3 regions of the Shewanella sp. MSW genome follow, and region 3 is predicted to be linked to each of the others. Evidence: predicted binding sites of a transcription regulator. Region 3 holds the regulator's gene; each other region holds the start of a gene.
What was found. Region 3 encodes LexA, which represses DNA repair genes until DNA is damaged. Its sites were predicted from a motif close to TACTGTATNNNNATACAGTA; they were not measured.
Positions count from the first base shown of each region.

Region 1: AYI96_RS07660 (YebG family protein) is a predicted target of LexA. The motif match lies at 1,759-1,778, and genes of this name have one in related genera.
Region 2: AYI96_RS00190 (DNA topoisomerase III) is a predicted target of LexA. The motif match lies at 1,588-1,607, and genes of this name have one in related genera.

Region 1 is NZ_LVDR01000005.1:270,170-273,451, forward strand. Features, by position in the region: gene AYI96_RS07645 (PqiB family protein) at 1-341, opposite strand, end outside; gene AYI96_RS07650 (paraquat-inducible protein A) at 319-957, opposite strand; gene AYI96_RS07655 (paraquat-inducible protein A) at 947-1,594, opposite strand; gene AYI96_RS07660 (YebG family protein) at 1,790-2,077, shown strand; gene AYI96_RS07665 (GAF domain-containing protein) at 2,091-2,549, shown strand; gene proQ (RNA chaperone ProQ) at 2,813-3,282, shown strand, end outside.
Region 2 is NZ_LVDR01000001.1:44,755-48,036, forward strand. Features, by position in the region: gene AYI96_RS00180 (MBL fold metallo-hydrolase) at 1-589, opposite strand, end outside; gene AYI96_RS00185 (peroxiredoxin) at 708-1,322, opposite strand; gene AYI96_RS00190 (DNA topoisomerase III) at 1,641-3,282, shown strand, end outside.
Region 3 is NZ_LVDR01000009.1:36,558-39,839, forward strand. Features, by position in the region: partial or broken gene coxB (cytochrome c oxidase subunit II) at 1-512, opposite strand, end outside; gene AYI96_RS11340 (cell division inhibitor SulA) at 983-1,474, opposite strand; gene lexA (transcriptional repressor LexA) at 1,471-2,091, opposite strand; gene plsB (glycerol-3-phosphate 1-O-acyltransferase PlsB) at 2,354-3,282, shown strand, end outside.

The DNA.
Region 1 (3,282 bases), on a different contig from region 3:
CCTGTGATGGATGCCTTGGGGGTCACCAGCCAGAACTTGGTTTCATCCCTGAGGAAAGGCTCGGCGCGGTAGTCCATCAATACATCGACGTTAACGCCCTGCAGCTCTTCATCGATGGAGATATCCATCACCTTGCCGACGGTCAGGCCCTGATAGCGCACCAGTGTCTTGCCCACATCCATACCACTGGCACTGGGGAAGTGGATCCGCACCTCAATGCCGGATTCCTTGATGCTCTTCAGCCCCAGCCAAGCGCCTAAAGCCAACGCCACTATAGGTAACAGCCAGATGGGGGAAAAAAGCTTCTTTTTGACTATTTTAGGCTTTTCGATTTGCGTCATCTTCAGTGTCCAGTTGATCCCAAAGTAAACGTGTGTCCAACACCTTGGCCGCAAGTTGGGTAAAGAGGATGACCAAGGCAAACGCAGTTGCTGCCGGCGCCGGCTTGGCGTCCAGCAATTGCCCCATATTAACCAGGGCAACGGTAATGGATATGACAAACAGATCCAGCATAGACCAGCGTCCAATCCATTCTATGATATGAAACCCAGCCATCAGTGGCCGTTTGGGGATAGGCAGGTTGAAACTGATCGCCGTCAGATAGAAAGCCAGGCCGATAATCTTCAGCCAGGGCACCAGAATACTGGCGGTAAAGACTATGATGGCGATGGGTAACATATCCGACTGTACCAGATGGGTGATGCCGGAAAAAATGGTGTCGTAGGTAACCTTGCCCTGTTTGGTGAGCATGGTAATGGGATAGATGTTGGCCGGGATTAACAAGATGGCTGCAGTGATCAGCAAGGCCCAGCTTTTTTGCAGACTGGTTTCGTCCCTTAGCCTGAGTGGGTTTTGGCAGCGGCTGCAGTACTCATCCTCTATCAGGTTGAGTTTCTTGCAGGCAGGGCAGGTGCACATGCCCATGTCTTTGCCCTGGATCTGCTTTCTAGCTTTCATCGAGAAAACTCCACATATGCTCCAGGTTATATTCGCGCTGCAGGAAGAGAGTCACCAAAAACAGCATGGTAAAACAAAAGGTTCCCATGCCAAAGTAAACATCGGAGAAGTCGGACAACTGAAAGGCGGAAACCAGGAAACTGATCACATAAATTTCCAGCATGGTCATTTGCGACAGCAGGCCTTGCTTCTTGAGCAGCCAGGTGAGAACCCCTCGCCAGAAGTGATGCTGCACCAGACCTGCCTTGATGATCAGCACTTGGATAAAAATCGATAGGTTGAGTACTCCGGGGGCGATGACGGCCGCCACCAACACAGCAATCCCCACTATCCAATAACCTTGGTCCATCACCGCCAAGGCGCCCTGGTATGCGGTCGTGGTTCTGACACTGCCGAGAAAGTGCATTTCCAGCACGGGTAGCAGCATGGCGGGCAGATAAAACAGCAGGGCGCTGATACATAGCGCCAGCATGCCATTGATGGAGCAGTAGGGGGCATCATAAAGCGCCGTATGGCATCTTGGACAAAGCGCTCTGACGCCGGAGGGCAGGGCACGTTTGCTCACCGCCAGATCACAGGCGCGGCAGAGCACTATGCTGCAGTCCGGTTTGTTGTCGCTTGGATTATACGCTTTCAAATGCTGGATATGTCCTGTTCTGGCCATGGTGACCCAAGCTTAATCGTCAACACGCTAACAGCGCTGCTTGTGGTCCATTGGAGTGAGTCGACAAAACAAACTCGCAAATACTATCAGAAAGAGCGCGTCTCTTGCATCTATAGCGCATTTTATGTCAATCTATTTACTGTATATTTAAACAGTGTGAGGAAGGTCATGGCCGTTATAACTCAGTACGTTGTGGTCAGAGAAGGGGTTGAGAAGATGACATTTACATCTAAGAAGGAGGCTGACGCCTACGATAAGATGCTCGACATCGCGGATAACTTAATCCCCTTTATCCAAGGTAGTGAATTGGAATTGGATGATAATACAACGGAAAAACTTGCTTTTTATTTAGCTTCTCATAAAGATACATTGGCGAATCTGCTCAAGGGCGCCCCGGTAAAAGCGCCGGCTCCCGCCAAGAGCAGCAAGAAAAAGACGGAATCAGAAAAAGCATAACCCGGAACCCCAGATGAAAGCTCAGTTTTACGATACGCTCAACCGTCAGGTACAGGCACTGTTTGCCGGTGAAGACGATATGATTTGTGCCATGGCCAACTTCTCTGCTTTGTTGAATGAACACCTTGAGGACATCAATTGGGTGGGCTTTTATCTGCTCAAAGGCGAGCAATTGGTGCTTGGGCCGTTTCAAGGCAAACTGGCATGCACCCGAATTCCAATGGGTAAAGGTGTCTGTGGCACCGCGGCTGCCAAGGCCGAGACTCAGTTGGTTGAGGATGTACATCAGTTTGCCGGACATATCGCTTGTGATGCCGCCAGTAACTCGGAAATTGTGATCCCTGTTTACCAAAAGGGTGAGCTGATTGCCGTACTGGATATCGACAGCCCCAGCCTGTCGCGTTTCGATAAAGAGGATCAAACCGGACTGGAGAGCCTGGTGCAGAGTCTGGAAAAGTGCTTATTTGGTTAATTCCCGTACAATCTGCCACAATTGATGGTCGCAATAAGGCGCACGCAGCTTATAATAGGCGGCTGCTCTGAGGGCCAAATGACCGTTTGTGGTGCTTGGTCGTATCAGGCTGAAATGTTAAGTTTTGTGTCATGCCTTTGGCTATGGCTGAATGCATGCTAATTTGTACGTTATCCCCCAAGGGGTTAACGAAGATGAACGACGCCGTGAGTACAGCAGACCTAACTGACCACTGACGTCCCCTGTTAACTGTGGAAGTAATGATGGAATCAACAGAAAAGTTGACCGACACCAACGCTATTCTGGCGTATTTGTATGAAACATTTCCTTTGTGCTTTATCGCTGAAGGAGAAACCAAACCACTGAAGATAGGACTGTTTCAGGATTTGGCTGAAAGGTTGGCTGATGATTCCAAAGTCAGTAAGACCCAACTTAGGGTCGCCCTGAGACGCTACACCAACAGTTGGCGTTATCTTAAGTGCATCAAGGAAGGCGCACAGCGAGTGGATCTCGATGGTAACCCTTGCGGCGAGCTGGACCCGGAGCATATTGAACATGCCAAGGCGACGCTGAAAGAGAGCCAGGAAAAGGCCAAGGCCCGCCGTGCGGCTGAGCCTGCCAAAGAAGGCGAAGCCAAGAAAAACAGGCCTGCGCGCAAGCCACGTCCTCAGGGGGATAAGCCCCGCAACGAGCGTCCTCGTAGTGACAAGAAAGTGGCCCGCAAGCCGAAGCC
Region 2 (3,282 bases), on a different contig from region 3:
CATCAGGCAGAGCGAACAATTTCTGAATTGAGCGATAGAGGGTTGCTGCATCTCCTCCGGGGAAATCGCAACGGGCGGTGCCGTAATCGGGCATAAATAAAGTGTCGCCAACAAATACGCAGTTACCAATCATATAAGCCATACAGGCAGGAGTGTGGCCCGGAGTATGAATTGCGTGCGCTTCAATATTACCAAGAGTAAAAGTCTCTTGATCGGCAAACAAATGATCAAACTGACTGCCGTCCATCGCGAAATCACTACCGGCATTAAATAGCTTGCCGAACGTATCTTGTATCACAGTGATTTTTTCACCAATACCCAGTTCGCCACCAAGTTTCTGCTTGATATAGGGGGCCGCACTTAGATGATCAGCATGAACATGAGTTTCAAGGATCCACTCGACCTTTAAGCCACTTTTCGTTACAAACTCAATCAGTTTATCTGCTGTTTCGTAAGAAGTCCTGCCTGAAGCGGGGTCGTAGTCTAGTACCGAATCGATAACGGCACATTGCTGGCTGTTTGGATCTACGACTACATAGCTGTAGGTGAATGTTTTCGGATCGAAAAATTCGTAAACGCTGGGGGTCATATTTCCTCCTTGATTCCATAAAAGATGATTAACGTCACGTGGGCCGGATAGCATCCGTTTACATAGCTACTCGCATGGTTTGCGGATTACAGCTTTTTTTACTGAAGTACCAGTCAACCTAGTTATAACCTTGAACTTTAAGTACTTCGGCTTCTTGAGCGGTTGCCGGTGGTGGAACAATCACTTCATTGCCTGGGATCCAGCTTTCTGGAGTTGCACATACGTTTGCATCGCTAGTTTGTAGTGTTTCAGCTAGACCTAAAATTTCTGCCACAGAACGGCCATTGCTCATTGGGTAGTAAAGCATTGCGCGGAGTACGGCTTCAGGGGCGATAACAAAAGTGGCACGAACCGCAGAAGTATTACTCGCACCTGGCTGAATCATGCCGTAAGCACCAGCGATTTTTATATTTAGGTCAGCAATAATCGGGAAGTTAATTTCAACACCCAAGTTATCTTTAATGCTACGAGCCCATGCGATGTGTGCATGAATACTTTCGATAGACAGCCCCATCGGTTCACAATTAAGAGCTGTAAAATCTGCACTTGCCTGAGTAAACGCCATAAATTCAGTGGTACATACCGGGGTAAAGTTTGCCGGATCAGAGAAAAGAACCAACCATTTACCTTTGGAGTCTTCCAGGCTAAGCGTACCCTGGGTGGTTTTTGCGGTGAAAGGCGGAGCTGCTTCATTTAGACCTGGCATCGCAACTACAGTTGTCTGTTCAGTCATATAGCGTTTCTTACTTGTATCAGGATTTTGTCAATAAGATTTTTCTAATAGATATACTATAATAGCATTCGCTACTAAGTACAAATAGAAATTCTCAATTAGTCCGAGAGGGTATAGCGATTAGGGAAGCAGGAATTCAGATAATAAGCACCGGAACAAAAGTGCGTTAAACAGCGCGGCTTCAAACCAAGAACTACGGCTCCGGAGTTACCATAGGGAAGCATATGAAGGATAATTTGCAGCCTAAAGCTGACTTGGCTAAAATTACTGTAATTTTATCCAGTAATACTGTTCAGTGACAGTCAAAGGACGCAGTGGATGATCCTCTATATCGCCGAAAAGCCCAGCCTTGGGCGCGCCATCGCCGAGGTGCTCCCTAAACCCCATCGCAAACATGAGGGCTATATCGAGCTTGGCAATGGTGATTGTGTTTCCTGGTGTATAGGTCATCTGCTGGAGCAAGTTGAGCCGGATGCCTACGATCCCGCCTACAAGTCCTGGCAGTTGGAGCATCTGCCTATTGTCCCGTCCGATTGGCAGGTTAAACCCAAAGCCAGCAGTCGCGGGCAACTTAGTGTCTTGCGTAAATTGGTCAAGCAGGCCAGTGAGTTGGTCAATGCCGGCGATCCGGATCGGGAAGGACAGTTGTTGGTAGATGAAGTGATTGCTCACCTTGGGGTCAAGGGCGATAAGCTGGCGGCGGTCAAACGCTTGTTGATAAGCGACCTCAACCCGCAGGCGGTAAAACGCGCCCTGGGACAGATGCGCAGCAACCGCGAGTTTGTGCCATTGTCGACTTCGGCACTGGCACGCAGCCGAGCAGATTGGCTCTACGGCATGAATATGACCCGTGCCTATACCCTGCAGGGGCGCAAGGTGGGCTATCAGGGCGTGCTTTCGGTCGGTCGGGTGCAAACTCCTGTGCTTGGTTTGGTTGTCCGGCGCGATCAGGAAATCACCGCCTTTGTGCCCAAACCTTTTTATGAAGTGCTGGCCCATTTAAGCACTCAAGAGGGCAGCTGTTTCAGCGCCCGCTGGCAGCCCAGTGAGGCCTGTCAACCTTGGATGGATGAGGAGGGGCGGGTGCTCTCCCGCGGTTTGGCAATGAATGTAGTCGGCAGGATCACCGGCCAACCCGGCCGGGTAGATGAGCTGGAGCGCAAGCAAAGACACCAGGCGCCGCCTTTGCTCTATAGTCTATCGGCGCTGCAGATTGATTGTGCCAAACGCTTCGGCATGAGCGCCAAAGAGGTGCTGGATACGGCGCAGTCTCTGTATGAACGGCATAAATTGATAACCTATCCGCGATCCGATAGCCGCCATTTGCCCAAGGCGCAGTTACAGCTGGCCCCGGTAGTCTTGAATGCTATTACCCAAGGGGCAGCAGAGCTGCTGCAAGGCTGTGAAGCCCCCAATCCCGCCCTTAAGTCCAAGGCCTGGAACGATGCCAAGGTAGATGCCCATCATGCAATAGTGCCTACGGAAAAGACGGCTAACCTCGGTGTGTTGTCACAGCGTGAGCGTCAGGTGTATTTGCAGATTGCCCGTCAGTATTTGGCGCAGTTTTACCCCAATTATGAATACCTTGAAACCCGCGTTGTGATCGACATTGCCGGAGGTTGCTTCGTGGCTAAGGCCAAACAGCCATTAAAACAGGGTTGGAAGCAATTGTTTGGCAAACAAAAAGCCGACGATGAAGCGGAAGATATTCAAACTGTTTTGCCTGAGCTGACTCAGGGGCAGATGCTGGATTGCCTCAAGGGTGAATTAGTGGAGAAGATGACCCAGGCGCCCAAGCATTTTACCGATGCCACACTGCTGGCGGCGATGACAGGCATAAGCCGCTATGTGAAAGACACTGAGATCCGCAAAATTCTCAAGGAAACCGATGGGCTGGGGACAGAAGCAACCCGCGCCGGGATCATTGAACTCTTGTTTAAACGTGGCTTTTTGAAACGTC
Region 3 (3,282 bases):
AACGGCTTGTCGACTTCAAGCAGGTAGTGCTCGCCCTTGGCTTCCTGGCCTTCTATCTGGGACCTCGGCGTTGCCAATATGCTGAAGAAGTCGATGTCTTCGCCGAAATAGCTGTAGTGCCATTTCCATTGCGAGCCGGTGATCTTGACCGTCAGGTCGGCATCACTGGGATCCTCCATGGCAATCAGCGTCTTGGTTGCGGGGATTGCCATCAGGATAAGGATTAAGAAGGGGATAAGCGTCCAGGCAATTTCTACCTTGGTACTTTCATGGAATTGGGACGCGACTGCCCCTTTGGATTTTCTATGGTTGATCATGGCGTAGATCATCACGCCGAATACGACCAAACCTATGGCGCAGCAGATATAAAGAATGATCATGTGCAGGTGATACACCTTGCCACTGATCTCAGTTACCCCTTGAGTCATATTCAAGGGCATATCTGCCTGAGCACCTGGAGACAACAAGCTGACGCACAACAAGGTCAGCAAAACACACAGCCATTGCTTCACAAGACATCTCCTCTGTCAATTGCATTCGCAACTACAAAGAAGAGTCACACAGTAAGTCTTTGCTCTATGCAAACTCTTCAGTTCCCAAAAAAGCAACGATGACTTCAAAGTGCGGCGGCGGTTTCACTTAGATCTAGGTATACAGGTGGTAACCACTGTTGCACTTACCGCTGAATATACTCAGCATTTCCGGCGACGGCCTTACTCGCTATAAAGCGAAATGGGACGTTCAACCTACGACGAATTGCATGGAGATAACACAATCGTTGTTCTTACATTACTTGTAGATTAAATATTGATCAAGATCACGATATTTTCTAACTGTATGAAAGAAAAGCGTCTGTTAATCTAGAGGTGAATTCTGCGTGAGGGGCTGACCAGCGCGGCTTTGCGTCGATTTACAAGGAAAGGTATTGCACCCAAAAGGCACAGAATAAAGGCCATCCCAGGAATGGCCTTTATTCATACAATTAATGGATGGAGCGGGTAAGTTCGTTGAGGCGGTTATCCATCTCTTTCGCCTGCCGTCCTGTTTCCAGCACTATTCCCATGGCTCTGGCGTTACGGGCAACCAGCTGCAATCGACGGTTATCACGGGCATCCAGGCTGTTTATCCAACTGATCACTGCACTGGAGGTGCCGTTGGTCAAGGCTCTTTCCGTTGCCCACAGGGCTTCGATTTCATCCTTGGTGCGCACCAAGAGAACTCTATCCATTCTGACACCGGCCCTTGCTAAGGTTTCCTTGTAACCTATGTTGGCAGGGGCGTTAATCAAGACTATCCAGCGTCCCTGTTGACTCAATTGCGCCAATTGAGGGCAGAGGCGTAATAATTCCTGACGTCCCTGGCTATGGCTGGCCAAGCTGGAGATGCCGGTATGTTGCCAAGGCTGATTGCCGGCAATACTGGTGTCTGTCCACAGGCCTGGGTGTCTTGGGGCGTTGCCCGTCATTATGCTCATAGCCAGTCTCCATTGCGTATTATGCCTACCGCCAGTCCTTCAATGGTCAATGGCTGGAAAGTCAGGTCGACTTTGATTGGGGAGTAAGCCTCGTTCTCGGCATGTAGATAAACCACATTACCTTTCTTTTCAAAACGCTTCACTGTTACATCGTCTTCAACCCTGGCCACCACGACTTGACCGTTACGGGCTTCTTGTACCTTGTGAACCGCCAGGAGATCACCTTCGAGAATGCCTATGTTCTTCATGCTGTCGCCGCGTACCCGCAGTAGGAAGTCGGCGCAGGGATGGAACATGCCAGGGTCGACCTGGTAATACTGCTCAACATGCTCCTGTGCCAGTATGGGTTCCCCGGCAGCGACCTGGCCTATTAAGGGCAGACCTGCTTCTGACTCCGCTTGTTCATCATGTGACAAGCGAATACCACGAGAGGTGCCTGGCATGATCTCAATACAGCCTTTCTTTGCCAGTGCCTTGAGGTGTTCCTCTGCGGCATTGGCACTCTTGAAGCCTAACCGGGTAGCAATTTCAGCCCGGGTTGGCGGCATGCCGGTGTCGGCTATATTGCGTTTAATCAATTCCAGAATCTGTGCCTGGCGCGGTGTCAGTGGTCTCATGGTGATTCCTGTTTTTTCATACAGTACCTGTCAGTATATACAGTATTTTGATCAGCGCAAGTATTAACCAAAATTGAAACGTTTAGGGGAGGGTAAATGTTTTAACCTGTGGCAGATTTGGACAGTCAGGCTTACGAATTATGTGGAGTTCAAGGAATTTGCCAGAGGAGCTGCCGGGACCGGTTCGCACCTTCCCTAGCTAAGATTCAGGAAGTTCTGGTATTCTATTGGGTTATTGATTGTGGCTCAGACACTGAAAAACATGTCCAAACAAGATTCATTCTGGTTTAAATCACTTCGCTGGCTCCAAAGCAAGCTGGTGCATACCACTGTGGTGCCTCAGGATCCTTTCGCTGATTTGAACCTGGATCTCGCCAAGCCGATGGCCTACGTGATGAAGACGGAGTCTGTCAGTGATATCGCGGCGTTGGCGGAAGTCACCCGTAAATTTGGTTTGCCTTGCCCTTATGAGACGCTCAAGGTTGATGATATTACCGTTCCCAGAGTCGTCTGCCTGGAAGGTGCAAAGCCCCTGTTCGGCAAGCGCAAGGGCAATAAACCTTTTCTCAGCTGTTTCACCTCTTTGCTTCATTTGCATCAGACCAATCCTGAATTGGATATTCAATTGGTGCCAGTGAGTCTCTATTGGGGCCGAACTCCGGGTAAGGAAGATGACAGCATGCGCGCCGCCGTATTTGAGCGGGAAAACCCCACTTGGTTGCGCAAGTTTCTAATGATCCTGTTCCTGGGGCGAGACAACTTTGTGCAGTTTTCCAATGCGGTCTCGCTGCGGCTGATGGCCGATGAACATGGAACCGATAAAGCTATTGCCCATAAGTTGGCGCGAGTGGCCAGGGTACATTTCCGCCGTCAGCGTAAGGTGATGACCGGGCCATTACTGCCCAACCGTCAAGCGCTGTTTAATGAACTGTTGCGTTCGGAAACCCTTAAAAAGGCTATCAAAGAGGAAGCCGCAGCCAAGAAGATCCCCGAGGCCAGGGCCAGGGAAATGGCGGAGGAATATCTCGATGAGATTGCTGCCCACTATTCAGACAGCCTGGTGCGTATTGCCCAGCGGATCCTCACCTGGTTATGGAACAAGCTCTACAAGGGGATCAACATCAAGGGCGCCGAGCAGATACGCCAGCTGCATCATGATGGACATGAGATAGTTTATGTACCTTGCCATCG